4 regions of the Arthrobacter monumenti genome follow, and region 2 is predicted to be linked to each of the others. Evidence: predicted binding sites of a transcription regulator. Region 2 holds the regulator's gene; each other region holds the start of a gene.

Region 1 (7,743 bases), on a different contig from region 2:
TCGTCCCATTGATCCGGCGGGCGGGAGGACGGGCGGCGGCTTACCATCAAGGCTGTCTCGTCGTCGATCACGTCGAGCCCTCCGATGATTCCATCGCGGGGACAAAGCAACGCTTCGCCTTTTTCGCGGATTTGCTGACTGCGGCTCTGAGATCGACCGGCGTGAACGCCGGCGTGGGGGAGATCCCGGGGGAGTATTGCCCCGGAGAATTTACCGTGCACGGAATTCCCAACGGGACAGAAGGGTCGCTGACAGCGGACGCCGGCGACGGTCCTCAAGGTTTGGGGGTTCCAGCGTCAGCCCTCAAGCTCGTTGGTACGGCCCAGCGCGTGGTGTCCGGTGCCTGGCTGTTTTCTTCCTCCATCGTGGTTGAGGATTCGGCATCGATTCGGGCGGTCTTGACCGATGTCTATGCGGCATTGGACCTGGAGTGGAATCTAGCGACCGCAGGAGCGGCGGAAGATCTGGTACCGGGCCTGACGGTCGATAAGGTGCGAACCGCCGTATTAACGTCCTACTCTGCACATGCCACACTGCAACCTGGATCGTTCCAGCACTTTGCTTCACACACAGCAACGGCGGCAGACCCACCTCGGTGAGCCTGCCGCCGTCGTACGCTGCCGGCGACGTTACCGCCGTCAGACACACCACCGGCGACCTTGCGATCGCCGTAGTGGCTGCGTTTATTCGCCGCGCGCCAGCCATTCCTCCAAGTGCGGAGCCTCCGCCCCGATGGTGGTTGAGCCGCCGTGGCCGGTGTGGACGACGGTCTCAGGCGGCAGGGTGAAGAGCCGGTCGCGGATCGACTCCATAATCACTTCGAAATCGCTGAACGAACGTCCGGTGGCACCGGGCCCGCCTTGGAAGAGCGTGTCGCCGGTGAAAACCACACCTTCACTGGCCAAATAGAAGCATGTGGAACCGGGCGAGTGGCCAGGGGTATGGAGCGCCTTGATCCGTTGCCCCGCAATCTCGAAAATGTCCCGGTCCTGAATCTCATGGCTCGGATCCACGCTGGGGAAGACGCGCTCCCACAGCATCCAGTCCGAGGAATGCAGGTAAATCGGACCGCCAACAGTATCGGCGAGCTCCAGCACTGCCTTGATATGGTCGTCGTGGCCATGCGTCAGCAGAATCGCGACAACTTGTCGGCCACCGACGGCATCGATGATCGCGCTGGCGTCGTGCGGGGCGTCAATGATGATGCATTCCTCATCGTTTCCCACGAGCCAGACGTTGTTCTCAACTTCCCAAGTACCGCCGTCGAGGGAAAACGTTCCGGCGGTCTCGAGGTGGTCGATCCGGAGGGCGGAGCTGTTTGCAGTCTCAGTCATTAGAGTTCCACCACCGATCGGAGAACCTTGCCTTCTCCCATTTTGGTGAACGCCTCCTCGATCTGATCCAGCTTTATTCGTTCAGTTACGAAGGCCCCCAGATCCAGCCTGCCCAGCCGGTACTGGTCGACCAGCATGGGGAAATCGCGTGAGGGCAGGCAGTCGCCATACCAGGACGACTTGAGCGCCCCGCCGCGGCCGAACACGTCCAGCAACGGCAGCTCAATCTTCATATCGGGCGTGGGAACTCCGACCAGTACCACCGTGCCGGCCAGATCGCGGGCATAGAACGCTTGAGTGTAGGTTTCGGGACGGCCCACGGCATCAATCACGACGTCGGCTCCGTTGCCTCCGGTGAGTTCCCGGATGGCCTCCACCGGATCGGTTTCCTTCGAGTTAATGGTGTGCGTTGCGCCCATTGACTTGGCCTTCTCCAACTTGCTGGGATCAATGTCGACGGCGATGATCGTCGTCGCACCCGCCAGCTGTGAACCCGCGATAGACGCCGTACCGACGCCGCCGCAGCCGATGACCGCCACCGAGTCGCCACGGCCGACATTGCCGGTGTTCATCGCGGCGCCGATGCCTGCCATGACGCCGCATCCGAGCAATCCGACTGCCGCAGCGTCCGCATCCGGGTCCACCTTGGTGCACTGACCGGCCGCCACGAGTGTCTTGTCCGCAAAGGCGCCGATGCCGAGGGCTGGGGAGAGCTCCGTGCCGTCTTCGAGCGTCATCTTCTGCGTCGCGTTGGCGGTGTCGAAGCAGTACTGGGGTTCGCCGCGGCTGCATGCCCGGCACTGGCCGCAGACGGCCCTCCAGTTCAGGATTACTTTGTCGCCCGGGGCAACCTCGGTGACATCCTCACCAACGGCGTTGACGACGCCGGTGGCCTCGTGTCCCAGCAGGAAGGGGAAGTCATCGTTGATTCCGCCCTGCTTGTAATGCAGGTCCGTGTGGCAGACGCCGCAGGTGATGATATCCACCAAGGCCTCGCCCGGGCCCGGATCAGGAACGAGGATGGTCTCCACGGTCACGTCTGCATCTTTCGCGCGGGCAATGACTCCGCGTACTTTATGAACCACGTTGATTATCCTCTCCGGCGGCCGAAAAACCTGATTGGCCGCATGTTTGGTAAAGCGTCGTCCCCCCATCATAGGAAAAACCCCTCGGCGGTTCCTATGATGAAGTCATGAGTGAACCCGCCGCTTCCGTTCCAACAATCGATCAGCGGACCTTTATGAAGGAATGGAAAGCGTGGCATTTGACCCGTGAGGCGAAGCTGGCGGAGCCATTTGGCTGGCTATCCGTCACGGCGATGCACTGGCTGAGCAGCGACCCGCAGAAGTACGACGGCGTCCCGGGAACCTGGTCGAGCGACCGCAGCGGAATCGTGGTGGAGTTGGACGAAGGAGAGGAACTCTTCGTCGAAGGCGAGCCTGTTTCCGGCCGCTACGCGTTTGGAACGCTTCACGAACGGGAGTCCGTAACGGTTCGCACTGAGGCCTTCGCGGTGGAAATCGCCCGACGCGGCGGTTACTGCTTCCTGCGGCCACGCCACCCGGACGCCCCGGCTCTGGATGCGTTCAAGGGTGTGGCGACATTTGAACCGGATCCGCGCTGGCAGTTTGCCGGCCGGTTCCGGGCCGACCGGCATACCGTCACTGTGGGCTCGGTGGTGCGGTCGGTGCACCACGAGTACCTATCCCCGGGGACGATTGAATTCACCGCCTATGGGCAGACGCAGCGGCTGACGGCATTCCCCGGCACGGAGCCGGATTCATTCCAGGTGCTGTTTACCGACGGAACGTCCGGGGCCAGCACGTCGAGCCTGTGCCGGGCGCTGTATATTCCGGCCCCGGACGAGGACGGCAACGTGATGTTGGATTTCAACCGTGCCGTGAATATGCCATGCTCGTTCACCGGGCATGCCACCTGCCCGCTCCCGCCGTCGGAAAACCGGCTGCCCTTTGCGGTGGAGGCGGGGGAGAAGGAGTATTAGGCCGCGAGGCGGCTCTGAACCTCTGCCAGCGACGGGTTCGTAGCACTTGAACCATCGGGGAAGAGAACGGTCGGCACGGTTTGGTTGCCGCCGTTGAGGGTCTCCACCAGAGCGGCAGTTCCCTCGACCTCTTCAATATTGATTTCCTGGTAGCCAATACCCTTTGCATCCAGCTGTGACTTCAGCCGGCGGCAATATCCGCACCAGGTGGTCGAGAACATGGTGATGCTGCCGGCGTCCGGGGTGTACTCCACGGTTTAGCTCCTTGGTTCAGATTCAGGGCCGCATTATCCGCGGCAATGTCGTTATCACTGGTCTCAACGCTTCCTCATCGCCAGTCATTCCCGCTCGTGGCGGTGGCGGATGTGCTTCAGCTTGCTGCCTCAATCAATTCCGGACCATTGTTGCGGACGCTGTTGACCTTCGAGCTGACAACCCGCGGGGTGAGCTTGGGTTCCGGCATCGCGTCCAAAAGCTGTTGCACGTCGGCAGGGTTCCTGACGGCCGTATCCAACCAGTCGGAATAGAGGCTGGGCGGGACAATCAGGGGCGTTCTGTCATGAATGTGACCGAGCGCATCTGTTGCGCTGGTGGTGATAATTGTGCACGTCCGCAGCCATTTCTCCGGATGGCCCTCCGGCAGGGCCGGATCGGGCCAGTACTCGTAGAGACCAGCGAAGGCGAGAATTCCGCCGTCGCCGCCGTGGAGGTACGTCGGTATTTTGCCCTCTACGGTTTTTTGCCATTCGAAATATCCGTCGGCCGCCACCAGCGCCCGCCGTCGTGAAGCGGCCTGCCGGAACGAGGGTTTCTCAGTGATGGTTTCCATCCGGGCGTTGATAAGACGGGCTGCCGACTTCCGGTCCTTTGACCAGGACGGGACGAGACCCCACCGTGCTGTTGCCAACTGCCGGCTTTGTTCCGTGCTTCCGGCATGGCGCTCGATGACAAGCGGGACTTCGTCGGTCGGTGCAACGTTGTAGGAAGGAACGATCTCCCCTTCAAAAGATTCGTCGACATTGAACGACGCGACAAGGTCGCCGGTGCTTCGTGCCATCACGTATCTGCCACACATGTTTCCATTATGGTTTAGTCACAGTGATTCCGCTTCGAACGTTTTGAGCGCATCTGCCGATGCGGTTACTCGGCAGATCCGATGCGCACAGTGCCATCCGCTTCCACGCTTAGCCCGGGATTGCAGACGACTTCCCAGCGAAAACCGTCCGGATCGGCGAAGTAGCCGGAGTATCCGCCCCAGCTCATCTTCCGTCCGGCTGCGATGATGCTTCCGCCCGCATTCCCGGCCTGGGCCAGGACAGCGTCGACTTCTTCCTCGCTGTGTACGTTGTGTCCCAGCGAGATCGGGGGTACGGCTCCGGACTGAAGGTCGGCACCGGCTTCGGCAGCAAGTTTTTCAATGTCGTACAGTGCCAGCAGCAAGCCATGTCCCACCTGGATGAAGACCACTTCGGCAGCGACATCCATCGTCGGCGCCCATTTCAGGCCATCCAGGTAGAACCGCCGGGACGCTTCCAGGTCACGGACACCAAGGGTCAGAACGTCGACATGAGGTTGCATACATCGATATTCTCACTAAATGGTCACCGATGACGATAATGCCCATAAACAGCAACTGGACGACGTCCGTACTGCCATCGACGAAATAGATGAAGAGATGGTGGCATTGATTGCCCGGCGTGAACGGCTGGTGCGGATCGCCGGCACGTTGAAGGAAGATGCAGCCGCGGTCCGTTCACCCCAGCGCGTCGAGCAGGTGATCTCCACCGTTCGATCCCTCGCCGCCGAATCGAAGGTCAGCCCGGAAGTGGTTGAAGCAACTTACCGTTCCATGATTGAAGCTTTCATCGAGCTTGAGCTGAAGGTTCAGCGCAGCAGTTTCTGAAGGATCCCCTGACCGTTTCACACTGGACGGTTGTCTCATTTCCCGTCGTTCCCAGGCGTCGCGTGCCCTCTCACCTGCAGGTTTAAGGACATCTGTGTTTTGTCGGTGCACAGGAGTAAACTTGAACTTACTCGAACAGATATTCGAGAATGGTGTGGGATTGCGTTGGGAGGTGACTGGAGTTGGGTGTCTTCAGCGAGTCGGTGGAAGTGGTGTGTTCGTCTGCGGGGCAGCCTCTAAGTCTGGTCTGGCAGAACCGGACATACGAGATCGAAGCGGAACCGTTGCGCTGGTATCAACGGCGCAAATGGTGGGAAGAGGAGTTACGGGCCGAGCGGGGCCGCGGCGCTGGACTGGTGGATCATGAGATCTGGCGTGTGCAGGCAAGAGTCAGTGACAGGTCGGAGCTGCGGACCCTGGACATAGTGCACCAGGTGGATTCAGGACGCTGGCGGTTATTGAAAATTCACGATGCCGTACAGGACTTGAGTGCATAGGACTGTGCGGAAACTCTTCCCCGGATATATATGAGCTTCACCCATCTGCACGTTTCAACCGCCTTCAGTGCACACTATGGCGTCTCCTGGCCCGAAGACATGGCCGGGACGGCTGCCGGCGACGGGGCGGACGCTTTAGCCTGCACGGACCGTGACGGTCTTTATGGCACAGTCAAGCATCTGAAAGCCTGCATGGCGGCAGGCATTGATCCAATCGTGGGTGTGGATCTGGCCGTGCTGCGCGACGCTCAGGTGAGCGGCCGCGTCGTCGTACTTGCCCATGGCGAATTGCAGGGAGCAGGCTACCGGGCACTGTGCCGGCTGATTTCCGATGCCCATGCGAATACCGGCGCGCAATCACGTAAGCATGTCGGCGTCACCTTGGAGGAGCTGGCCTCACGGTGCCTGGATCCAGTCACTCTCAACCCTGTGCTGACAGTACTGATTGGCCCGCATTCCGATGTCGGCCAAGCATTGCGGACCCGCAGTTATTCCACCGCCCGTTCGTTGTTTACCCGGTGGCTGGCAGTGCTTCCAGCCGGTTCGGTGACGGCCGAAGTGGTGACACACTTGAGTCCGCCAGGCGAGGCATTGAGTACCGCCCATGGAGTGCGGTTGTTCAAACTGGCCAGGGAACGCAATGTTCCCGCCGTACTGACCAATGCGGTGCGGTACTGCGGAATTGATGGTGCAGCCACCGCTGATGTGCTGGATTCCGCCCGGGCACTGACTGCTCTGGAGAAGTTGACCGACCTGCAGCCGAACGGGCAGGGATGGCTGAAAACGCCGGCACAGATGGAATCGCTGGCCAAGGAGATCGCCAAAGCTGCGGATCTTGGTACATCCGGCGCCGCCGACCTGCTGTCGGCTACAGAGAAGTTGGCCGACCGCTGCAGGATGGATCCGGCGGCTGATATGGGGTGGAAACAGCCTGTCGTTCCCGAAGCATCGGTGATCGGGATCGACCAGGACCCGGTAGCCGAGCTCTGGCAGCGGTGCGAGGCGGGCATCGGCCGCAGGTTCGGCGGCATTTCCGGGGCGGAGGAGCGGAAGCTCCGGGAACGGTTAAATCATGAAATGCAGATCATTGACCGGCTGGGGTTCTCCTCCTATTTCCTGACCGTGGCCGAGGTTTCGAAGATGATCATTGAAATGGGTGTCCGGGCTGCGGCCAGGGGATCGGGGGCCTCGTCCCTGGTGAACTATCTGATTAATGTCAGCCAGGTGAACCCGCTCAACCACGATCTGATCTTTGAGCGTTTCCTTTCGCAGGACCGCTCAACGCTGCCGGATATCGACATCGATGTTGAAAGCGCCGAGCGGCACAATGTCTACCACCGGATTTTCGAACGGTTCGGGGCTGAACGAGTCACGCTGATGAGTATGCAGAACGGCTACCGTGCCCGGGGCGCCGTCCGTGACGCCGGGCTTGCGCTGGGAATGAATGAGGACGATGTCGGCGCCATCGCCAAACAACTGTGGCGGTTTTCGGCTGCAAAGTTCCGTGAAGCCATGGCCGAAAAACCGGAGCTGCGGGACTTTTCCTCCAGGGTGGAACAGAATCAGCAACTGGATCTGCTGGTGGATCTGACAGAACGGCTGGACCGGCTGCCACGGCATATTTCAATGCACCCGTGCGGCGTGATTCTGGGGGACAAGAACCTGCTGGACCGCACCCCGGTCCAACCCAGCGGACTGGGGCTGCCGATGTCGCAGTTCGATAAGCACGACATGGATCCGATGGGAATGCTGAAGCTGGACGTGCTGGGAGTGCGGATGCAAAGTGCGATGGCCTATGCGCTGAAGGAGATTATCCGTATCCACCCATCACGCCAGGAGGTTGCTCAAGCAGGCAGGCACCAGGACGAGTCCGGCTGCGTTCCTGATTACGTCGCCGCGGACGGCCGGATTAATCTCGAGGCTGTGCCATTCGATGATGAGCCGACGTACGAGCTGATCCGCAGCACACATACTTTGGGCTGTTTCCAGATTGAGTCGCCGGGACAA
Region 2 (7,743 bases):
TGGAGGAATGAGCGGAAATATGAGTGAGGGTTCCCTCGGGTCATTGGCGGGGCTGCCCTTCAGCAAGGGACACGGAACCGGCAATGATTTTGTCCTGGTGGCCGACCCGGATGGCAAGTATGCCATCGATGAAGCTGCAGTGGTCAGGATCTGCGACCGTCACCAGGGCGTCGGTGGCGACGGCCTGGTCCGCGCCATACATTCCCGCAATCTACCGGAAGGCAGGGCATTGCTCGAGACTGCCGGCGATGCCGAATGGTTTATGGACTATCGCAATTCGGATGGTTCCGCGGTTGAGATGTGCGGCAATGGTGTTCGCGTATTCGTGCACTTCCTCATTGATCAGGGGCTTGTCCACCTGCCGGAGGGAGAAGTCCTCCTCATCGGCACCCGCGGCGGGCCGAAGGCCGTCAAGCGTGAGGCGGAGGGTTACGCCGTCGATATGGGGCCGTGGGACTTTATCTTCCCGGTTGAAGCCGCTAATCAGGGAACGGATTCCCTTGTAGAAGCCGGTGGCTTGCAGGTCGTCCGGCCGGCATTGTCAGTGAATATGGGGAATCCACATACGGTAGTGGCGCTGGCGCATGCGGATGAGCTGCGGACCGCGGATCTTCATCATGCGCCCATAGTTGATCCGACGCCTCCGGACGGAACGAATGTCGAGTTCGTGCTGCCCGCGGACCCGCTCGTGACCGACGGGGTTGGTGTGATCTCAATGCGGGTTCATGAACGCGGCGTGGGCGAGACCCAGTCCTGCGGGACCGGTGCCTGTGCCGCGGCTGTGGCTATCCGTTTCTGGGCGGGCGCCGGTGCACCGGACAACTGGGCTGTCCAAGTGCCGGGCGGCGTCGTTTCGGTGAATTTCTTCACGGCGGACGACGGCCGGGAACACATACTCCTGGGCGGCCCCGCTGTCCTGGTGGCCAATGGGACGCTTGTTTAGTCCATAGAGACGATACCGGGGCGACCTACGGCTGCGTGGTATCGCGCCAAATCCGCAGGATGCGGAACCCCTGGGAGCTGTGTGCCCGGGTGACTTGGAAACCTGGTCCAAATTCCCCGGCCATCCATTTTTGCAGCGAATCCGACCCAAGGTTGCGTTGTACGACCAGCCAGGCCGTGCCGCCGGCCGCAAGGCGGTTAATCCACAGCTTCAGCAGCGAGTGAAGTTCTGCTTTGCCTACCCGGATCGGGGGATTGGACCAGATCGTGTCGAAGCGAAGTTCCGGGTCGATGTCCTCCGGCTTTGCGACCGTTACATTGGTAAGTTCCAGTGCCGCGGCATTATCCCGGGTTAGGCCCAGGGACCGCTCGTTAACGTCCACTGCGTACACGCGTGAGTCTGGAGAATTCAAACCCATGGTGAGCGCGATCGGCCCCCAACCACATCCGATGTCCAGCAGGTTGCCGGAAGGAGGAGGGGCTGGTACGGAGTTGAGCAGGACAGCAGTTCCTTGATCGATTCGGCCGGGACTAAAAATTCCACCCGCGGTGTTCAAGTCCCTGCTGGCACCGGCGAGAACCACCCGCAGCGGCCGGCGCGACTCCTCACCAGAAGGCTGTGCGCTGAAGTAATGATCAGACCCCATAGTCGCAAACACTATCCGCAGAACTGCCGCCGCGGTATTTATGCCGGCCTTACTTATCCACCGACTCCAAAAGCTGCTACTGGCGCGAGGGTCTTGGGGATTAGAATAAGGGTAGAAAGTTTCGAAGGAGAACATGACCACTAATCGCCCTCATCCGCAAACACCCGATCCGGACCTGAGCCGGGAAGAGATCCAAGCGGTAATCGACCGCATCCTGTCCAAGGATGCCGGCCCGGCTTCGACGGAAAACAACACCGCGGCCACCGGAAAGCAGCAGACCACATCGCGGGATGGTTATCAGGCGCAGGCGATAGCTGACCAGAGCCAGGAGCATGGCGATTTCGACGGCGATCAGCAGGAACTGGCCGAGCGCCGTGCCTTGCGCCGGGTCGCCGGACTATCAACTGAACTCGAAGACGTTACCGAAGTCGAATACCGGCAACTGCGGCTTGAAAAAGTCGTCCTGGCGGGACTTTGGACGGAGGGCACGCTCCAAGGAGCGGAAAACTCTCTGCGTGAACTTTCGTCCTTGGCGGCGACCGCTGGTTCCGAGGTGATGGATGGACTCATCCAGCGCAGGCTGAAGCCGGATCCGGGCACCTTCCTTGGTTCAGGCAAAGCCCAGGAGCTCAAGGACATCGTTGTGGCCACGGAAGCGGACACTGTCATCGTCGACAGTGAGCTCGCTCCGTCGCAGCGGCGCGGTCTGGAGGACATCGTCAAGGTCAAGGTCATTGACCGGACTGCCCTCATTCTCGATATTTTCGCCCAGCACGCGAAGTCGCGCGAGGGCAAGGCGCAGGTGGAGCTCGCCCAGCTTGAATATCTGTTGCCACGGTTGCGCGGCTGGGGCGAATCGCTGTCGCGGCAGGCCGGTGGACGTGTCGGTGTCGCAGGCGGGGGTATCGGGTCGAGGGGACCAGGCGAGACAAAGATTGAGCTGGACCGCCGCAGAATCAGGACCCGGATGGCGCGCCTTCGCCGGGAGATCGCTGCCATGAAGCCGGCCAGGGATACGAAGCGAGCCAACCGCCGTCGTCATTCGGTTCCGTCAGTGGCCATCGCCGGATACACCAACGCGGGAAAATCGTCATTGTTGAACAGGCTGACGGATGCCGGTGCCCTGGTGGAGAACGCTCTTTTTGCGACTCTGGACCCCACTGTTCGCAAGGCCGAAACCGCGGACGGAATCGGCTACACGCTTTCAGACACCGTAGGATTTGTCCGTTCCCTGCCCACCCAGCTGATCGAAGCATTCCGGTCAACGCTGGAGGAGGTGGCTGATGCGGATTTGATCCTGCATGTGGTGGATGTATCGCATCCGGATCCGGAAGGGCAGATAGCCGCTGTCCGTGAGGTTCTGGCCGAGGTTGAGGCACGCAGGATTCCGGAAATCATTGTGTTGAACAAGGCCGACGCTGCTGATCCTATCGTGGTCGACCGGTTGCGCCGGCGTGAACCGAACCATGTCGTCGTTTCCGCGCGCACCGGAGAAGGCATCCAGAACCTGCTGCTGGCCATCAGCGATGGAATTCCCCGTCCCTCTGTGAAGCTGGAACTGATGATTCCATACCAGCGTGGCGACTTGGTGAACCGGCTGCATGAGCAGGATTCCGAAATCCTGGCGACAGAGCACATGGAGGAAGGAACCCGCCTCGAGGTTCTGGTGCGGGAGGCCCTGGCGGCAGAGCTGGAGCCGTTCGTCACGCATGGCTGAAACAGAGGAAGCCGCGCATAAATCCATTCAGCTTCTCGACACAGCGGTCTCCGCTATGGGTGGGCAGAACCGGACCGGTCAACATGAAATGGCCAGCCAGGTGGCAGAAGCGATCGATAGTGGAAGACATCTGCTGGTCCAGGCCGGAACCGGCACCGGCAAATCCCTCGCCTACCTGGTGCCGCTGATTGCCCACGCCATACACAGCGACAAACCTGCAGTCGTCTCGACGGCGACGCTTGCGCTGCAGGCTCAAATCGTGGGGAGAGACCTCCCCCGGCTGCTCGAAGCGATCACACCGCAGCTCGAGCGGGAAGTCGACGTCGCCTTGGTCAAAGGACGAGGTAACTATGTCTGCAAGCACAAGCTCGAGGGCGGATTTCCTTCAGAAGACGCACCGGAAGCGGCACTGTTCCAACTGGGTGAAGACGCCAGCGCACCGCATCCACCTGCCGGCGGCGTCAATGGTGATACACAGACAGGACCGACATCGGCGCTTGGCCGCGAAGTCGTCAGACTTCGCGAGTGGGCGGAGGAAACCGAAACCGGTGACCGCGACGATCTGACACCCGGTGTCAGCGACAGGGCATGGAAGCAAGTATCTGTCAGTGCGCTGGAGTGTCTGGGAGCGAATAAGTGCCCACTGGCGGATATTTGTTTCAGCGAACTGGCCCGTGCCCGGGGGGCCGAGGCCGACATCGTTATCACCAACCATGCCATGCTTGCCATTAGTGCATTCGAAGGGTTGGCAGTCCTGCCTGAATACGACGTCGTGGTTATCGACGAGGCCCATGAACTGCAGGACCGCGTCACCGGCGCCGTATCTGGTGAGATCTCTGTGGCAATGATCCATGCAGCCGCTTCCAGCGCCCGTAAGCACACGGCGGTCAGTGGCGAGGCATTGAATTCGGCCGCAGCGAACCTCGAGGGTGCCACCCTGGGGACGCCAACAGGTCTAATGCCGGGCGGACTCAACGAGGAGCAAGCCGCAGCATTGAACCAGGTGCGGGAGGCGGCCCGTACTGCTTTGTCGGATTCGAAGTCAGATAGTTCGAATGCCGCCGACGGTGGACGTCAAATGGCCCGATCGAGGCTGCTGGTGATTCTCGAACTGTGTGAGCGGATGGTTGCCTCCCGGGAATCGGGAGAGGTTATCTGGGCTTCGAGGCCAAACGCGTTCCCGGCACAAGCTCCAAGTATCGCTGACGAATCACAGCCGGTAACTTTGCACGTAGCTCCACTGTCAGTCGCCGGCCGGCTGAGGGAAGGACTGTTCGAGGACCATACGGTAATCCTGACGTCGGCCACACTTGCCATCGGCTCAGCCTTTGAACCGGTGGCTGGGTCCCTGGGATTGCTCGGTGACGGCGCTCCCTCGTGGACCGGGATCGACGTCGGCAGTCCCTTCGATTATCCGAAGCAGGGGATGCTCTACGTCGCAGCCCATCTGCCGAAACCCGAACGTGGGTCTTCAGGCGAACAACTCGATGAACTCGAGGCGCTTTTGAAAGCCTCCAATGGCGGCACTTTAGGGCTGTTTTCATCCCGCCGTGCGGCCGAAGAGGCCGCCGAAGCGATGCGGGACCGGCTCGACTTGGAAATACTCTGCCAAGGCGAATCGTCCATGTCTTCGTTGGTGCGCCAGTTTGGTGAGCAACCGGACAGTTGTCTGTTTGGCACAATGTCGCTGTGGCAAGGCGTCGACGTGCCAGGGAATTCCTGTCGCCTCGTGGTGATTGACCGGATACCGTTTCCCCGTCCGGACGACCCAATGATGACCGCCCGGTCACGCGCTGCTGCCCGTGCCGGAGGGAATGGATTCATGAGCGTCTCGGCAACCCACGCTGCCATTCGGCTGGCGCAAGGGGCAGGACGTCTCATCCGGTCGAGTACCGACCGCGGTGTGGTGGCGGTACTGGATTCGCGTCTGGCCACTGCCCGGTATGGTGGTTTTCTACGGGCAGCACTGCCACCGTTCTGGGCGACCACTGACCGCGGGACGGTATTGTCCGCGCTCGACCGCCTTGCCAGGATCGACGCTTGACCACTACGCGATGGAGTCCAGGGGGTACTGTCCCGCTGGACTCCGCGACTCAGGTGCGCTGCTAGACGCTGCGCAGCACGGATACGACCTTGCCCATGACTGTGGCATGGTCGCCGAGGATCGGTTCATACCGCGTGTTCTGGGGCAGGAGCCAAGTATGTCCGTCGCGTTGGCGGAAGGTTTTAACCGTGGCCTCGTCATCGAGTAGCGCAGCGACAAAATCGCCGTTTTCAGCAGTGTTCTGACGACGAACCACGACCCAGTCCCCGTCGCAGATTGCAGCATCGATCATTGAATCGCCTGAGACGCGAAGCATAAACAGTTCACCCTGACCGACCAATTGACGGGGGAGGGGCATGACATCTTCCACAGCCTGATCGGCAAGGATCGGCCCGCCGGCGGCGATGCGGCCGACCAGTGGAACCATTGCCGTATCGGTGGAGGTCGTGAACTCTGAAATAGACGTGCCCTGGGAATTCCGGGGACGTGATGGTGTACCGGCACCTTTAACGGCCAAGGCCTCTTCCCCCAAAGTCAAGGGAATGAGAACCTCCATGGCGCGCGGCCGCTTTGGATCACGGCGGATGTATCCCAGCCGTTCGAGCTGGGACAACTGGTGGGTCACGCTGGAAAGGCTCGCGAGGCCTACAGTGTCACCGATTTCGCGCATGGAAGGCGGATAGCCCTTGGAACTTACCGAACGCTGAACCGTTTCCAGGATCTTCTTCTGCCTAACGGTGAGCCCCTTGGTCGGCCGGTGCTTGACCACTTTGGTGCGCACGGGCTTCTCCGATGCCCCAGAGCCTTCCGCTCCTTGTTCCACCATCGTTCCGGTCCTTTCATCGAACAATCCGACCACTGCCAACCGCCCATGCGGTCCTATTTTCCTGTCGCCGACGAAAACTGTCGGTGGTGGCTGATGCACTGTTTTCAGCGATCAACTCTGGTGTCAACGCTAAGCCAGCCGATCGGGAATTTCAAACATTTGTTCTAGCGAGTCTCGACATTGTTCGTCGATACGTGCTAAAACAAGAAGAAGATAACTCGAACGCACGTTCGAGTTTGAGTAAACGCTAGGAAGGTTGGAAATCATGTCAGCTCAAGTTGCAGCCGGATGTTCCCCGTTACGGTTGACCAGGCGCGGCCGCCTGTTGTTCCTCGGGCTTCCACTGATGCTGTTGGCCGCATTGCTGGTGACAACGCTTGGACTATTCAATTCACCGGCCACGGCAAGTACAGAGGGTTCGTTGAGTGCGACATCCAATGTCAGTTACACGGTCAGGCCGGGTGACACGGTATGGAAGGTCGCTGAAGTGATAGCGGACGGCCGTGATACCCGGGATGTGGTTCAATCCATCATGGCCGTGAATGATCTCGAGACTTCCGTCATCCAGGTCGGTCAGCAGCTCTTCTTGCCCACCGTGGATTAGGAGAACGCCGGTTCCGCGGTACTGGCCGCAACAGTCCACGGTGTGCGTTATCACTATTACGCCACTGAATTGTCACCGGCTGCGGTCACGAGCATAAGCTGACAGGGTGAATGAACAGCTCCACCGCCTCAGTAAGCTGCCGTTGCGGGAAGACTTGCAGGGTTTGAAGCCATACGGCGCTCCGCAGATTGACGTTCCCATCATGTTGAACGTCAACGAAAACACGCACGAGGTGCCGCCAGCGGTTCACCAAGCCATAGTGAATGCGGTGTCCGAGGCTGTGAGCGGGATCAACCGCTATCCAGACCGGGAATTCACGGCGTTGCGCCGATCATTGGCAGCATATTTGGGCCATGGATTATCGGAAGAGAATCTGTGGGCAGCAAACGGTTCCAACGAAGTGCTTCAGCAGATTCTCCAGGCCTTCGGCGGTCCTGGCCGTACATTGATGAGCTTCCCTCCTACTTACTCCATGTATCCACTCCTTGCCAGTGCTACCGGGACCCAGTACATTGCAGGCGAGCGAACCAGCGACTTTTCCCTGACGGCGGAGAGTGCAGCAAAACAGGTGCTGGAGACCCGGCCCAACATCGTCATTCTCTGCTCACCGAATAATCCGACCGGCACCGCTCTGGCCCCCGACGTAGTTGAGGCAGTCTACGAAGCCGGCAACGCGGCCAATTCGATCGTCATTGTCGATGAAGCCTATGAAGAATTCGCTCATACTGGCACGCCGAGTGCGCTGGCACTGCTTCCGGGACGTGAACGGCTAATCGTGTCGCGCACCATGAGCAAAGCTTTTGCCCTCGCCGGAGCCAGGCTCGGTTACTTGGCTGCAGCGCCGGAAATTTCGGATGCCCTGCGGCTGGTGCGTCTCCCGTACCACCTCTCTGCCATAACCCAGGCGACAGCTCTGGCCGCGCTGGCCAACGCGCCGTCGTTGTTGGCAAATGTTGAGGACAT
Region 3 (7,743 bases), on a different contig from region 2:
GGTCAGCATCCCGCCGCTCGGCTTCCTCATAAGCGGCTTCCTCGTCGGCGTCCCGTTGGACATCCTTGGCGGACTCGTCCGCAGCTTCCTTGGCCGCCTTGATCGGATCCCGCTTCCGGCCGAACCTGTGGATGCTGTAAATGATCAGCGCGAAAGCGATCAGCCCGGAGAAAATCATCGTGCTGCCGGTGCCCCAACCGCCCGGAAGCCACCAGTCATCATTGACCGGCCACCAATTCGGCACCGCGGGCTGCAAACCCCAAACGATGCCGACGGCGATAATCCACACTCCACCGAGGAAGCTGATGACGATCCGGGGCCACGTTTTTACGCCGAGTGCGGCCGCGTGGAAGGCCTTGACCTTGATGGGGTGCAGTTGCTTTTCGGCCCACACATATTGCTGGGAGAGGACCGCCAGGCCGGCCACCACGGTGAGCAAGCCGGGGCCGGGCAGCACCAAGGCGCCGATGCCCACGACCACCAGGGTCCAGCCGAGAATCTCGATGCCGGTACGCCTCAGCCAGCCAGGCCGTTTCCGCCGCGGGATTTCGGATTTAACCATGCCGCTCACCCATCCCGGCAAGGACAGAACCGTAACCTTCACGGTACGTGGGATAGCTGAACTCGAAACCGCTGCCCCGCAAAAGGGCATTACTGAGCCGCTTGTTTGAACCTCGTTTTGGAATCCTGCCGCCGGATGAAGGATGTGGCATACCGAGTTCAACGGCCAAGAACCCGAAAACGTCCCCTTGCACGGCCGGTTCATTGTCGACGCCCACGTAGACCGGTGCGGGCGCGTCCACGGCAGTGGTCAAATGTACGACGGCGGCAGCGGCGTCATCGCGGTGGATGCGGTTGGTGTATTGAGAGGTGAGCGGAATTTCTGCTGTCCCATTCCTTATCTGGTCAATCAGCCGCGTCCTGCCCGGGCCATAAATGCCACCGAGCCGGAGTACGACGGCGGATGGCAGGCGGGCATGCAACAGGCGCTCCGCTTCAAGCAGGATTTCCGCTGTCCCGGAGCCAGGCCCAGGTTCGGTCGACTCATCAACCCAACTGCCGTCGTCGACCCCGTAAACAGCGGTTGACGAGATAAGCAGGACCTTATGTGGTTCCACGCCGCTCTGTTCCAAAGCGTCAAGCAGGTTGCGCAATGAATCCACGTAGGCCGAACGGTAGGCGTCTTCACTGCGGCCGTCCGCGGAGGTCGCCATCACGACGATCCCGGTGTCGGCAGGCACGTGCGGGACTTCACTGGCGAGATCGCAGCGGATTCCCTCAATGGCAGCGGGCAAGACTTCCGGCGAACGACGCAGACCGACCACCCGGTGTCCGGCGTCGGCAAAGCGCAAGCCAATTTCCGTCCCCAGATCGCCGCATCCAGCGATGAGCACGGTCATGGCTGCACCACGTGCCGGCCAGCGGCCATCGCAAAGTTCCCCATGGGTCAATACTAGGGGTCATAGCGCGATCCAGTAGAGCCGGAAGACCCCGACCACGTTGCTGACGCTCCTCTTTACTGCTCCGGATCCCCGGTGTTGTAGCCGCTCAGAGGGCGCCCGCCCGCGTTGGCAGGATCATCGCTGCCATCCATCTCTTCCTCCTCAAGCGCATCGCCGAAGTCGACGTCGCCCGCGGCTTCGCCGATCGTAGGTTCTTCCGGCGCAATCTGCTCATCGCCGGCGCGGTAACGTTCCTCGGCGGTTTCGTCGCGCAACGTCTGGTCCGACAGTTCGTCCTCCGTTGTTACATCCGAAGCCGCACCGCCCGAAATCAATGGATCCTGCCGCCAATGGTCCGGGTCGTTTTCGGCGGCCTGCGGATAACTGTCGGGCTGCACCTCCTCGGACTCGACCGTATCTTCGTCGCTTTCGACAATTTCCGGCGGAACGGCGTCGACGTTCTGGTCCGGAATGCCGGTCTCGTCGTCACCGACGATCGTCAGGTCATCTTCGGGTTTCTGCTCAGTCATGATGCGCCCTTTCGACGTAGGTCAATGCCGTTCAGCGTACGATGCTAAGTATACTGACTACTCCCGTCCGGATGTCGAGAGATGGGTCATACGAATGGTAACCAACGCCGTTGAAGGCGGTATCGTTGATACATGACACGACGTTATTCTGCCCTTCTGCTGGTGCCCTTCGCCTTGTTTTTGGCGGGCTGCGGTGAGGTGGAGCAAGCCGTGAACGATGCCGCCGACGAAGCCGTTTCGGACGCGACCCAAACCGTTGAAGATGCCGCTTCCGACGTCGCCGGTGCAGCCACCAGCGAAGTCGTCAAGCAGATCTGTAAGCCACTGCAGGATGGCCAGGTCAGCGCCGAGGACCAGCAGTTCCTGTCCGGGCTTGTTTCCGGTGCTGAATCCGCCGGGGTCCCGGACGGCATCGTCGATCCGCTGCGTGAGATCGCGGAGGCGGGAGACCAGGTTCCGGCGGAGTCCGTTGAGGCGCTCCGCGGGAAGTGCGACGCAAACTCAGGGAAGTAGCACAACAATAAACCATCCGCCGCTACGGTGAGCGGGAATCCTCCTCCAGCAACCAGGACTGACATGAATGTAGATGTCGAGACCGCGATTGATATCCAACGTTCCCGGTTGGAGGTGGCAGCGTTCGCTTCCGATCCCAACAACGCCACGATCTGGTACAAGAACATCAAGACCGTGGAATGGGTGACAGAGAAGCCGCTCGCCGTCGGATCCAGGTTTTCCTTCGTGGCGCATTTCCTCGGCCGGCGCCTTGCCTATACGTACCAAGTCCGAGAGTTCGAGCTTGGCGAACGGTTCGTCATGAGTACGACTGAGGGCCCCTTTCCCATGGAGACGATCTACCGCTGGGCGGATGCACCAGACGGCGGAACCCACATGACCCTGATCAACCGGGGCGAACCGTCGGGTTTCTCGAAGCTGGCGGCGCCGCTGATGTCAGTGGCCATGCGCCGTGCCAATAATAAGGACCTGAAGAAGCTCAAGAAGATTCTGGAAGCTCAGTAGCTTCGGTCTGGTCATCCTGACTGGCGGTGGGTGATTTCCGATGCCGTGTGGCCTTCGGGTGGCTTCCGCCGGCGGCAACGAAAATTCGCTCGTTCCTCACGAATTATTAAAGCCGCCTCACGGAAGCCAGCCCTTCGGCATTTGTGCCGCTCGCTGCCAATGGATAGGTATATGCCACCTCGTCGTCCACAACATGGAACCAATGGCCGACAAATCAACTTTTCGTTATCGTTTCGTGATATGTATCCATCCAGATATTCGAATACTGTCGGTGGCGAGTCGTAGCGTTGGTGACATGAAGAACGCAGCAGGTTTCAGCACCGGATCCGGCACCGACGCCGGCCCCGCTGCTGCTGCCCTGCCTCGTTCGACGGCCGGCACTCATTCGACAGCCGCATCCCGCGCCGCCACAGATTCTGTTCCCGGCGCTGGTTCTGTTGTGTTGGAGGGGATGGCGGATGAGTTGCGGGTGCTTTCGCATCGGGCGGCTGCGGGCACCGCGGGCGTGGTGGAGGCTGGTGAGGCTGCGTTGTTCGCGCACCGGGTGGAGGAACTCTCCCGGACCGTGGAGCATTTGCAGGTCGTCGCGGCCGGACGGCTCGAACAAGTCCGCTCCGACGCCGAATCGGACGGTAAGACCACGTCTTGGGTGAGTGCGGATGGGAAGGTGCAGCAGGAATACCGGCATACCGCCGACTACCTCCGCGCGGCGCTGCGGATTGGCCGCAGCGAAGCGGCCAAACGGGTCCGCCTCGCCGCGACCCTGCTGCCCACTACGGGGATGACGGGGGCCCCGGTTCCGCCGGTGCATGAACATTTGGCGGAGGCGATGGCCGATGGCGACGTCTCCACCAGGGCAGCGGTCGCGGTGACGACGGTGCTGCGGAAAGCCAAGCCGTTGGCCGATCCTGCCACCCTGGCGCGGATGGAGGAGTCGTTGACGGCTACCGCCGCGGAACAGGACCCGGATTTCGTCAATATCGCCGCGGCCCGGTGGATGAACCACATCGACCAGGACGGCGCCGAACCGTCCGAGGAAGTGCTGCGGCACCGGCAGGGGATCTTCACCCGCAGCAAACGGGCCGGGCTGCATCACTTGGAGATCTTCGCCACCGACGACCAATACGAGCACTTGATCACCACGGTCAATACCGCCGCGAACCCCCGCGCCCGCGGCTGCGGCACCGACGACCCCACGCCTGCAGATAGCAATCGAACCGGCAAAGATGAAGCCAGTGCTGCGGCCGATGCGGGTGTGGTGGATGGCCGGTCGCGGCCGCAGAAACTGCTCGATGGTCTCGTCGCCGCCTGCAAAGCCGCCCTCGCCGCCGGTGGGATGCCGGCCACGGGCGGGCACCGGCCGCAGGTAATGGCCGTGATCGACTACCAGGACCTGATCAACGACCTCGACCTTGACTCCGGCACGGGTTCGTACACATACACCGGCCCGGTCACCGCGCAGAACATCCGCAAACTCGCCTGCGACGCGGAAATCATGCCCGTCATCCTCAGCACCGAGGGCCGGATCCTCGACGCCGGCCCCGGTCAACGCCTCTTCCCGCCGCACCTGCGCAAAGCACTCATCGCCCGCGACGGCGGCTGCGCGTTCCCCGGCTGCTACATGCCCGCCTCCTGGTGCGAAGCACACCACATCGACTACTGGTCCAAGAACGGTGCCACCAGCACAGACAACGGTGTCCTGGCATGTTCGTTCCACCACCACCTGATACACAAGGAAAAATGGCGGATCCACGTCGAAAACGGGGTCCCCTGGTTCATCCCACCCCAATACGTCGACCCGTACCAAAAACCATTACGGAACCACTACTTCGACCGGAAACCCCACACAACCGGCCACCACCAACCACAACTCCCGTTACTCGCCATGGGGTAGAGCTATGTCCTTTGCCGCTGACCGGCCGATACTCTTTGGGCTGGGATGTGCCATGACGACCTCAAGGCGGCTCTCGCAGTGCTCGTCGGACGGTAACTACTGCACATCATTGAGGCGACGACGGGCGCGCCCGGCCTCACGTCTCGCATCTTTGGCGGCTCGGACGGCGTCATCTTTCTCGTCTTCCAGGGATCCGAATTCCCGGTCTGCATCCTTGCTGTTCCGTTCGAGTTTCCGCAGCTGCTTCTTCAGCTCTGCGATTTCCGCCTCCAGCTGCTCTTGCCGGGACACGGCTTCCTCGTACCGCTTCTCGGTTTCCTCCTGCTCGGACTCTGCCTCTTCCACTCGACGCTCGGCTTCTTCGAGCTCAGCTTGGGCTTGTTCTTTGCGCCGCCCTTGCTCCTTGGCCTCCGCAGCTTTCCCGTCGTCCCGCTCAGTCTTCTTTGCACTGCCGGTATTCCGATCGGACTGCTTGTCCTGGCCGTCTTCCTGGGATGGTTCCTTGGCCTTACCCTTGGCCGCACCTTTCTTCTTGGACGGTTTGGGGGCGACGGCGGTGCGCCCGACGGCTTCCGGAACGGCGACTGCACCGGACAGATCCACCGGTTCCCATCCGGTTGAAGACAAGGACCGGGACAGCTGGCCACTCGCTACGGCGTCGGCGGCGTCGGTGTCTGCCATGGCGGCCCGCAACGTCTGCTCCACTTCCGATGCAACCGACTCACTGGCCTTCTGCCCCAGCTCCTCGGCGAGTTCACGTCCGTCCTTCACCACGGAGGCCAGGAGGCGATGCCGTTGATCAGTCAGCTCTTTCAACTGTTTCTGGTCCAGATCTTCCTGTGCCTGCCGCAGCGACGCTCCCAATTCGAGGACCTCGTCAATCTCCTCCCGCCGGTGTGCAACGAGCATGTTTACCAGCCATGCCGACGTCGAGGGTTTGGGCAATTGACGGACCTGCTTGGCCAATTCCTTGTCGCCGGACCGGCCGAGCTCCTTGGCCTGCTTGTTCCGGGCCGCGGTGAATTCTCCGGGCAGTAGAGCATAAAGTTCGACGGCGGCGGTTGCCAGATCCATAACCTCTCCTACAAGTCAGTCGCGGATGCGCACGGCGGTTTCACGGAGGTACTGGTCGACACGCGAATAGGCGTCCCGGGTCAGGGCTTTCCACAGTTCGAGTGCCAGCGGCGGATTTTCCTTCTCAAGTTCCTGCATGGCTTCCGAAGTGAGCACCATCAGCTGCACAGGCCCAACTGCCTTGACCGTCGTCTCCTGCCGGTCGTCACTGCCGAGCGCGAGTTCGCCGAACGTCATGCCCGCGGTCAGTGTCGTCAGTTTTACCCGCCCTTCGGGCCCCGGCACGGTGCTGGTCGTCTTCCCGGAAACGATGAAGAAGACCCCGCCAAAGCGCTGCCCGACGCGGCGGATGACATCGCCGTCGTCGTACTCTCTGGGTTCCATCAGCGACTCGAGGATCTCTGCATCCTCACGCTCCAACGGGCTCAAGACGGGACTGTCGGCAACCCTGACGACGCCGGGGACCTCCAACTCCAGCCCATACCGCGCGATCAGTTGATTCTCCGACCACTCGACGGCGGCGCTGCGGGTCTCGAATGTCGGCACCTCACGGTCCACATCCTTGAACGTTTCCGCCAGCGTTCCCTCGCCGTCAATCAGCACCAATTCACGATCGGCGTCGGTCAGTTTCTGCCGCACATCAGCGAGCATCCGCAGCGAGACATCTGCCACCTCGTCCACCCGGCGCAGGTCCAGGATGACGTGTTCGACGTCGTCGGGCAGGGCGCTGATTTCCCGCACCATGGACTCGGCGCCGGCGAAGAGCAAGTCACCATTGAGTTCTATGACGGTGGCCCGGTGGCCGTGGTCCTCGAGGACCTGCGCGACCTCGTCATTGCGGCGGATGCCCGAGGGGGAGCGGGTGATGTCATACGTGGAACGGATGGCCGAACGACCCGTCCGCCCGGCGCGGACGAAGTGCAGCTCCATGTCGCGGGAGATCCGCTGGCAGGTGGCGATGCCGCGGACGCTCGAACCGTGTTCGTCCAGTGGCGGGGAGTAGACGGCCAGTCCCAGTTGGCCGGGAAGGACCGCAATGGTGCCGCCGCCGACTCCACTCTTGGCCGGCATGCCGACGGCACTGACCCAGGCGCCGGCGTCGTCGTACATTCCGCAGGTGATCATCACCGAGAGCACCCGCTCAACCTCGCTGATGTCGAGCACCTGCTGTCCGGTCAGCGGATTTTCGCCGCCGTTGGCCAGCGAGGCGGCCATGATCGACAAGTCGCGGCAGTTCACCATTACCGAGCATTGGCGGACGTAGTCCTCCAGCACCGGTTCCGGGTCGCTCTCGATGATGTCGAACGAGCGCAGCAGGTAGGCAAGGGCGTGGTTGCGGTGTCCGTGGGCGAGTTCGGACTTGTATACGCGTTCGCTGACATCAAGCGGCCGGCCCGCAAAGGCCGAGTAATTGTTGAGGATCCGCTTGAACCGGTTGCTGCTGCCGGCGCTCTTGACCAGCGAGGTGGCGGTGAGTGCGCCGGCGTTGATCATCGCGTTTTGCGGCCGGCCGGTACCTTTGGCCAGGGAAATCTCGTTGAAGGATTCGCCGGAAGGTTCGACGTCGATCTTCTCGTCCACCGCTTCCATGCCCCGGTCCGCCAACGCCAATCCATACGTGAATGGTTTGGAGATCGACTGGATGGTGAATTCCTCGTCCGTCTCGCCGACCTCGTAAACATAGCCGTCAACGGTGGCCAGGCAGATACCGAAATTGTCGGGATCCACTTTGGCCAGGGCGGGAATGGTGCTGGCCGGTTTCCCGTCCCGCAGTTGGACAATCTCG
Region 4 (7,743 bases), on a different contig from region 2:
ATAGTGACTCTATCCTAAACGTATGGATCTCTGGACGCCCCTCATTGCAGGCCACGTTATTGCCGCGAGTTACGTTCTTGTGCTCGGTCCCTTCAATATCTTCCGCCGCAAACGGGACCGTATCCATAAGATCATTGGCTTCACCTGGGTGACCGCCATCGCCGTCACATGCATCTCAAGTTTCTGGATCATGGACGAAGGCCACTTCACCTGGTTGCATGGGCTTTCTGCGTTCACCTTGACCACCGTGACGCTGGGTATCATCAGCGCAGCACGCGGCAACATACCGGCGCACCGCGGGAACATGATCGGCAGTTATCTTGGCACGCTTATCGCGTTTATCTTCGCCGCGACAGCACCTGGCAGGCGACTCCCGCTGCTCGTATCAACTGAACCGGCGACGGTTGCTTTCGCCGCCATCCTGATCCTTGCTACGGCTGCGGCGTTCTTCTTTACCCTCAAGCGCACCGTCCGGACGAAGCCCCGACCTGTGGCCACCTCGCTTGCACGGTAGGTGGCCAACAGCCTTGGGTGCTATCCGTACTTCCGCGAGGGGGTGATTAGAACGAAATGAACTCCACCAGCTCCCCGGAGCGCTCCTCTGGGAAATTGCGGGCAATGTCAGCCTGGCTCAGCATGCCCACCAGATCGTGTCCATCTACGACGGGCAGCCGGCGGATCTTATGTTGTTGCATCGTATCGATGGCTTCTTCGACGCTGTCATCCGCGCCGATAGTTACGGGCTTCCCCTGGCCGAGTTCGCCGGCCTTTGCCGTTTTCGGGTCTCCGCCCTTGGCGAGGCACTTAACTACAATGTCCCGGTCGGAGATGACACCCTTGAGCCGGTTGTCCTCGCCGCAGATTGGAAGCGATCCGACGTCCAGATCCAGCATTTTCCGGGCTGCTTCTTCAAGCGTCTCGTTCTCGCCGATGCACTCCGCGCCACCGGTCATAATGTCGCGTGCGACAGCCATGATGATTCCTCCTCGATCAGATTCGATGTACCTGAATTGCTAAAACTAAGCATACTGTCTATCGGGTGGAGCTTGCTGGAGGTGCGACCTTGAAAATGGGCAATGGTGGACCGGCAGCGCAATGTGGGCGGAATAAATGAACGCAGGGGACGGAAATGCAGCCGTCCCCTGCTCGTCATGTGTGCATCGCCCGAGTCCTTACCGCCGTCTTCGTCCGATGCACTCGTATCGGCGGGGACTGCCTCGTCGAATGGGCGGGGGGATGCGTCATTTAGGACGCCGTGACCTCCGGCTGCTTCTCTTCACTTCCCCCGTCCACCGTGGGCTCACTGGCGAGGGAGCCAGTCGAGATCTCGATCTTGCGGGGTTTTGCCCGTTCGCTAACCGGGATGATCACGTTCAGGATGCCGTTCTCGTAGTGGGCGGAAATACTCCCAGTGTCGATGCCCTGTCCCAGGTTCAGCTGCCGCATGTAAGAACCGTTCTGGCGTTCGCGGGTGAGCCACTTTACGCCTTCCTCAGTGCGGGCCGTGCGCTCGGCACGGATGGTCAGCAGCTGACCGTCGACATCGATGTCCACCGAACCGGGGTCGATCCCAGGCAGGTCGGCATTCAGAATGTAGCGGTCGCCGTCGCGGTAAAGATCCATCGGCATCAATCTCGGCCCCTGGTGGTTGTCCAGAAGAGCTTCGGCGACGCGGTCCAGTTCGCGGAATGGGTCGAATTTCATGGCCATTGTTGTGTCAACTCCTTCACATACACCGCACCGTCATGGTTGCGGCGATCTCAGTTACTAAAGTTGAGTCGATATCGCTCAACTAGAAAAATATTAGCACTGAGAAGCGCGGAGTGCTAAATGCGGCGCATTCTGCTCTGAGCGAACAGTGGGCTCGCTTCAGAATGGTGGTGGGGTTTGGTCGTGGTCGCCGTTTGGGACAGCGCCGGCGTTTTTGGGGTTCCATGGGTCGAAGTGGTGGCCGTTGCCGGTGGCGTAGCGTTGGGCGTCTTTGCGGCTGGTGAGGACGGGGCCTTCGGGTTTGGATGTGTAGGTTCGTCCTGCTGGTGATGTGACGGTGATGGTGCCGTCTTTGTCTTGGGTGTCTTTCCATCCGCAGGCGGTTTTACGGAGATGATGCATGGGGCAGTAGCCTTTCAGCGATTCGTAGTCTGTTTTTCCGCCTTCGGCCCAGGGCGTGGTGTGGTCGAGTTCGGTGAAGCGTGCGGATCGGTTGCAGCCCGGTGCGCGGCAACATCGGTCGCGGATATTGATCATTTTTTTCAGGTCGGCGGGTACTTTGTAGGTGGTTCTGCCGAAGGAGATCATCGCCCCGGTTTCCGGGTGGGTGAGGATCCGTTTGAATGAGGGGGCGTTCGCGCATAGTTTTCGGGCGGTTTCGTCGTCCATGGGTCCGAAGCCTTCAAGCTCAGCCGGCTCTTCGGAGAGGCCGAGCAGGGTGAGGACGGGGACGGTGACGATGACTTCGGGTTTGATCTGCTCGTAGTTGGGCAGGTGTGGTTCCGCCACGGCCTGACCGGAGGAAGCAGTGCCGGTTGAGCCGGGGGACGGATTCCCACCCCTGCCACGATCGTTGTTGTTGTCATCGTTCAGGCCCGCAATTGGTCCATCTGGGATCGGCCCGGTGCCGAGGAGGAGGTCGGTGAAGACGTCGGCGCAGAGTTGGGTGCCGGTTCGTTCCTCGTCCGGGGAGCGGAGGGCCCGGGCGGCGTCGGTGATTCGGTTGTAGGCGGCGGTGGCGGCTTCGGCGGGCAGGTAGGCGCCGAGCCAGGCCATGCCGTCTTCGGCGGGCTGGTACCAGGCCCTGCGGTCGCAGGCTGCTTTCTTTTTCCGCCGGGCGCCGGATTCGGGGTGCATGCGTTCGCGGAGGCGCTTGGCCTTGCCGGCCAGTTTCGGCCGTGGCAGTTCCGGTGCGTCGGCGAGCAGTTCCTTCTCGAATTCGGGTTGGGCGTGCTCGGGGAGGGTTTGTGCCTGGTCGATGATGACCATGGCCTGGTCCCGGTTCAGTTCCCCGGTTTCGAGGCGTTCGAGGGTGGCGGGGAAAGAGCCGACCAGTTCGGTGCTTTCGAAAATGAGTTTCTGGGCTGTCCTCGTTGCGATGGTCAACGCGCCGCTGACTTCGCCCTCGACGTTCATCCGGGCCAGGCGTTCGGCGTTCCGTGACGGGCCGGCCGGATCGGGCTGAGGGACCGTGCCGGCGGATGTTTCGCAGAGCCGGGTGACCAGGCGGGCTTTGAGTCCCTCCGCCCACGCGATGAGCTGCCCGGCCGAGACCAGGGCCATGGTCGCTTCATCGAAGGACAAGACCCCGGGCACCACGTCGCCGAGTGGGCCGGCCAGTTCGGGAAGCTCGAAGGCACCGGTGGGAGCGTCGTCGCTGCTCCCGCCGTCTGGTGCTTCCTTGTTTGCCATGTCTTTAGTACATCAGCCGGCACCGACATTATTCGAAATCCTGTTCGCTACCGGATAACGAAACGGTAACGAAACAATAATTAATGGAATCGGCGCCATGTCAGAAAGAGGGCCCCGGCAGTGATCTGCCGGGGGCCACTCCTTCTAACGCTTGACTAGTGCTCGACTGCCTTTTCGGCACCAACACCGGTCAGCGACCGTACTTCCATTTCGGCCTGCTTCTGCACGTTTTCCCGCTTCTTGTCCGTAACGGTTCCCAACCAGCCGAGCAGGAACGCCAGCGGAATGGAAACGAGACCCGGGTTACTCAGTGGGAACCAGGCGAAATCGGCTCCTTCGATCATCGATGTCTCGGTTCCGGAGACAACCGGTGAGAACGCGATGAGCAGCATGGCCGTGCCAAGCCCGCCGTACATGCTCCAGACCGCTCCTCTGGTAGTGAACCGACGCCAGAACAGTGAGTAGATGATCGTTGGCAGGTTCGCACTGGCTGCCACTGCGAAGGCTAGCGCGACGAGGAATGCCACGTTCTGCCCCTGGGCACCGATGCCTCCAAGAATGGAGATGACACCGATGACGACGACGGTGCGCCGTGCGACTTTGACCTCGCCATCCGGCGGCACATTTCCCTTCTTGACCACGTTGGCGTAGATGTCATGGGCGAAGGAAGCCGCTGCTGTAATCGTCAGCCCTGCCACGACCGCGAGAATCGTTGCAAACGCCACCGCCGATATGAAGCCAAGCAGCAAGGGTCCGCCGAGTTCGAATGCCAGCAACGGTGCGGCCGAATTCACGCCGCCCGGCGCGTTTTCGATCCTGTCGGCGCCAATCATGGCGCCGGCTCCGTAACCGAGCACCAGCGTGAAGAGGTAAAACAGACCGATCAACCAGATCGCCCACACGACTGAGCGCCGGGCTTCCTTGGCCGTAGGCACGGTGTAGAAGCGCATCAAGACATGCGGCAGTGCGGCCGTTCCGAGCACCAATGCCAACGCCAGCGAAATGAAGTCCAACTTGGTGGTGGCATTCTCACCGTATGCACCGCCGGGATTGAGAATGTCCGAAGTTCCGGCCGTTTCGACAGCATGCGCCAGCAGTTCCGAAAGATTGAATCCGTGCAGTGCGAGGACCCAAATGGTCATTGCGGCAGCGCCCGTGATGAGCAGGCAGGCCTTGATGATCTGCACCCAGGTGGTGCCTTTCATGCCTCCAACCAGTACATACAGAATCATCAAGCCGCCGACGACGGTGATCACCAGTGACTGACCGAGCTCATCCCGGATGCCCAACAACAGCGATACGAGTGCTCCCGCGCCTGCCATCTGTGCCAACAGGTAGAAGAAACATACGGCCAGGGTGGTGATGGCTGCAGCGATTCTGATCGGACGCTGCTTCAAGCGGAAGGAGAGCACATCCGCCATCGTGAATTTTCCGGTGTTGCGCATAAGCTCAGCGACCAGCAGCAGCGCCACCAGCCAGGCAACCAGGAATCCAATGGAGTAAAGGAAGCCATCATAGCCATTGATCGCGATCGCGCCGACGATGCCAAGGAACGACGCCGCCGAGAGGTAGTCGCCAGCGATGGCCGTCCCATTCTGCGGTCCGGTGAAGGAACGGCCGGCCGCATAGTAATCCGCCGCCGTCTTGTTGTTCCGGCTCGCGCGGAGCACGACGATCAGGGTAACGCCGACGAACAGCGCAAAAATCGTGATGTTGACCCACGGACTTCCCACCGTTTCCTCAGCTCCGGTCTGGGCGAGGATGTTTATGTTGCTCACTTCTTTTCCTCCGTGATCTGCTCCAGGTCCCGCCGCATTTCTGCCGCGATGGGATCCAGCCGCTTATTCGCGTAGCTGACGTACCACATGGTTATTCCGAACGTGGTGACGAACTGCAGCAGGCCCAAAACCAATCCGACGTTGATATTTCCGAAAACAGGCGTGGACATGAATTCGTGTGCGTAGTCAGCCAACAACACGTAGAGGAAGTACCAGAGCAAAAAGGCAACCGCCATCGGGAAAACAAAGCTCCGGTGGCGTTTCCGCAGCGTCTGGAACTGTTCGGATTTCTGCACTTCTTCGAAGTCGACCGCGGCTTCAAGTTCCTCTTCGGTCGGCGGGGTATCGTCCGCCATAATTCCTCCTTAGGTGGAATAGTCGCGCACTTCGGAGACGGGCTCATTCCTGACTCTCAGACGCGTTTATGTGACTGTAATCACTCTCGTATGCCGGAATGCTCATTTCCTAGTCCCAACGAGCACCACATCGGTGGATGGCGTCCTGGATGCGCTGAACGGTCGGCTGAGGCGACGAACGGCAGAGCTCCAAAGCGCCCAATCCGCGCGGGGTGACCGATTCACGGCCGGCCGGCGGCAAGACCTATCCCGCGGAGCTCCTCAAGCTTCCCGGGCCAGCTCTGCCGATAAGGTTGTCTGCATGCCTATCTCCGTCGCCGAGCTGCTGGCGATCGCCGCCGTCGTTCTTGCCGCCGTGGTTGTTGTCTCGGCAATTGGCTTCAAACTGTCGCGGTCCAGGGATCTAGGCAGCGATGCCGATCAGGCGACCTATGCGACGCTGCATACCGCTGCACTGGCTTCGAAGTATCTGCGGCAGGGCCTGGACCCGGAAGGTGCGGCCAAGGCGAGCCGGCATCTGCGGATGTTGCTTGCCTGCGAGGCCTTGACGCTCACGGATGAGTCGGCGCAGCTGGCGTGGGATGGCCCGGGCGATGCCGATCCTGATGCTGCAATGAAGCTTGCCGGAAAGGTGTTGTCCACCGGCCGCACGCAGGTCTTCCGGAAGGGTGATGTGCAAGCGGCGGGACCTGCTGGATCTGACGCTGCCGGAGCGGAGGCGCCTGGCCCGGGTCCGGGTCCGGGTCCGACTGAAGCTGACCCGCAATCGCCGCTCCGCGAGGCGGTCTTCTCCCCAATCTGCGTCGGCTCACGCGTGGTTGGCACCGTTGGTGCCTATGCGCCGCACGTGCGTGCGGGGCTGATCCGTGCCACAAATGAAGTAGCTGCGTGGGTGTCGACACAGGTTGAGCTGGCGGACCTGGATTCATCGAAAAACCAACTGATGGAGGCCGAGGTCCGGGCACTGCGGGCGCAGATCAGTCCGCACTTCATCTACAACTCGCTCAACGCCATCGCCTCGTTCATCCACACTGATCCGGCGCGTGCCCGCGAACTTGTGGTCGAATTCGCCGATTTCACCCGGTACTCCTTCCGCCGTCACGGCGACTTCACCACCCTGGCGGAAGAGCTCAAGGCGATTGACAGGTACCTGCTGCTGGAACGTGCCCGGTTCGGCGAACGACTGCAGGTGAGTCTGCAGATAGGTCCGGAGGTTTTGAGTACCGTTGTGCCGTATCTGTCGCTGCAGCCGCTGGTCGAAAACGCGGTCCGCCATGGGTTGGAGCGGAAGGACGGAGTCGGCCATATAGAAATCAAGGCGCACGACGCCGGCCCTCATGCCGAGGTGACGATTGAAGACGATGGCGTGGGGATGGATCCGGAACATCTTCGCTCGGTCCTGGCCGGACATGCCGCAGGCGACCATGTGGGCCTGCGGAATGTGGATTCCCGGCTGCGGCAGGTCTACGGCGATGATCACGGTCTTGTGGTCGACACTGCGCCCGGCGCGGGAACGTTGATTACCTTGCGGGTGCCGAAGTTCCAGCCGGACCACCAGCCGTGAGGCACAGTAATGTTTAACCCATGCTGAACGTGGTCGTTGCCGATGACGAAATCCCCGCCGTGGAGGAACTCGCCTACCTGCTGGGCCAGGACGACCGGATCGGCACCATCCACCGGGCCACCAGCGGCGCCGAGGCTCTGCGCGCACTGGAGGATCACGACGTCGATGCGCTGTTTCTCGACATCCATATGCCGGCTCTATCCGGACTCGACATAGCCCGGGTGATTTCGCGGTTCACCAAACCTCCCGCCGTCGTATTTGTCACTGCTGATGATGACCTTGCGCTGGAGGCTTTCGATCTGGCTGCGGTGGACTACCTGCTCAAACCGGTCCGGCCGGAGAGGCTGATGGAAACCATCGGCCGTATTCGTGAAATCCGGGACGACGGCGACGACAAGGCGGGCGTGATTACCGTCGACCAGGGCGGAATAACCCGGATGATCCGCCTCGATGAGGTTCGCTATGTGCAGGCGCAGGGCGACTACGCACGGTTGCACACCGTGGACGCCAGCTACCTCGTGCGGATTCCGCTGACCGATCTGCAACAGCAGTGGTCGGCACAGGATTTCGTCCGGATCCACCGCTCCTATCTGGTGTCCATGAATTACGTGACGTCAGTAAAGCTCACGGCCGGCAGGGCCAA

The links. Region 2 encodes LexA, which represses DNA repair genes until DNA is damaged. Its sites were predicted from a motif close to TCGAACANNTGTTCGA; they were not measured.
Region 1: a site for LexA is predicted at 5,371-5,386, ahead of ACX80B_RS14985 (DUF6504 family protein). Genes of this name have one in related genera too.
Region 3: a site for LexA is predicted at 3,236-3,251, ahead of ACX80B_RS08025 (HNH endonuclease signature motif containing protein). Genes of this name have one in related genera too.
Region 4: a site for LexA is predicted at 3,435-3,450, ahead of ACX80B_RS03565 (HNH endonuclease signature motif containing protein). Genes of this name have one in related genera too.

Annotation. Positions count from the first base shown of each region.
Region 1 covers NZ_JBTNCY010000009.1:165,293-173,035, reverse strand. Annotated here, with positions in the region: gene ACX80B_RS15025 (lipoate--protein ligase family protein) at 1-599, shown strand, start outside; gene ACX80B_RS15020 (MBL fold metallo-hydrolase) at 684-1,334, opposite strand; gene ACX80B_RS15015 (S-(hydroxymethyl)mycothiol dehydrogenase) at 1,334-2,419, opposite strand; gene ACX80B_RS15010 (DUF1684 domain-containing protein) at 2,527-3,336, shown strand; gene ACX80B_RS15005 (mycoredoxin) at 3,333-3,557, opposite strand; gene ACX80B_RS15000 (SOS response-associated peptidase) at 3,707-4,411, opposite strand; gene ACX80B_RS14995 (VOC family protein) at 4,477-4,914, opposite strand; gene ACX80B_RS14990 (chorismate mutase) at 4,934-5,239, shown strand; gene ACX80B_RS14985 (DUF6504 family protein) at 5,422-5,736, shown strand; gene ACX80B_RS14980 (DNA polymerase III subunit alpha) at 5,767-7,743, shown strand, end outside.
Region 2 covers NZ_JBTNCY010000014.1:30,401-38,143, forward strand. Annotated here, with positions in the region: gene miaA (tRNA (adenosine(37)-N6)-dimethylallyltransferase MiaA) at 1-11, shown strand, start outside; gene dapF (diaminopimelate epimerase) at 8-943, shown strand; gene ACX80B_RS17115 (class I SAM-dependent methyltransferase) at 969-1,589, opposite strand; gene hflX (GTPase HflX) at 1,723-3,306, shown strand; gene ACX80B_RS17125 (ATP-dependent DNA helicase) at 3,299-5,350, shown strand; gene lexA (transcriptional repressor LexA) at 5,412-6,176, opposite strand; gene ACX80B_RS17135 (LysM peptidoglycan-binding domain-containing protein) at 6,442-6,780, shown strand; gene ACX80B_RS17140 (histidinol-phosphate transaminase) at 6,887-7,743, shown strand, end outside.
Region 3 covers NZ_JBTNCY010000004.1:311,694-319,436, forward strand. Annotated here, with positions in the region: gene ACX80B_RS08000 (PGPGW domain-containing protein) at 1-562, opposite strand, end outside; gene ACX80B_RS08005 (SDR family oxidoreductase) at 555-1,400, opposite strand; gene ACX80B_RS08010 (hypothetical protein) at 1,517-1,972, opposite strand; gene ACX80B_RS08015 (hypothetical protein) at 2,105-2,485, shown strand; gene ACX80B_RS08020 (SRPBCC family protein) at 2,549-2,989, shown strand; gene ACX80B_RS08025 (HNH endonuclease signature motif containing protein) at 3,285-4,883, shown strand; gene ACX80B_RS08030 (hypothetical protein) at 4,980-5,957, opposite strand; gene glsA (glutaminase A) at 5,973-7,743, opposite strand, start outside.
Region 4 covers NZ_JBTNCY010000002.1:143,917-151,659, forward strand. Annotated here, with positions in the region: gene ACX80B_RS03550 (DUF2306 domain-containing protein) at 23-514, shown strand; gene ACX80B_RS03555 (CBS domain-containing protein) at 561-974, opposite strand; gene ACX80B_RS03560 (Hsp20/alpha crystallin family protein) at 1,246-1,710, opposite strand; gene ACX80B_RS03565 (HNH endonuclease signature motif containing protein) at 1,870-3,402, opposite strand; gene ACX80B_RS03570 (solute symporter family protein) at 3,558-5,180, opposite strand; gene ACX80B_RS03575 (DUF485 domain-containing protein) at 5,177-5,536, opposite strand; gene ACX80B_RS03580 (sensor histidine kinase) at 5,838-7,100, shown strand; gene ACX80B_RS03585 (LytR/AlgR family response regulator transcription factor) at 7,121-7,743, shown strand, end outside.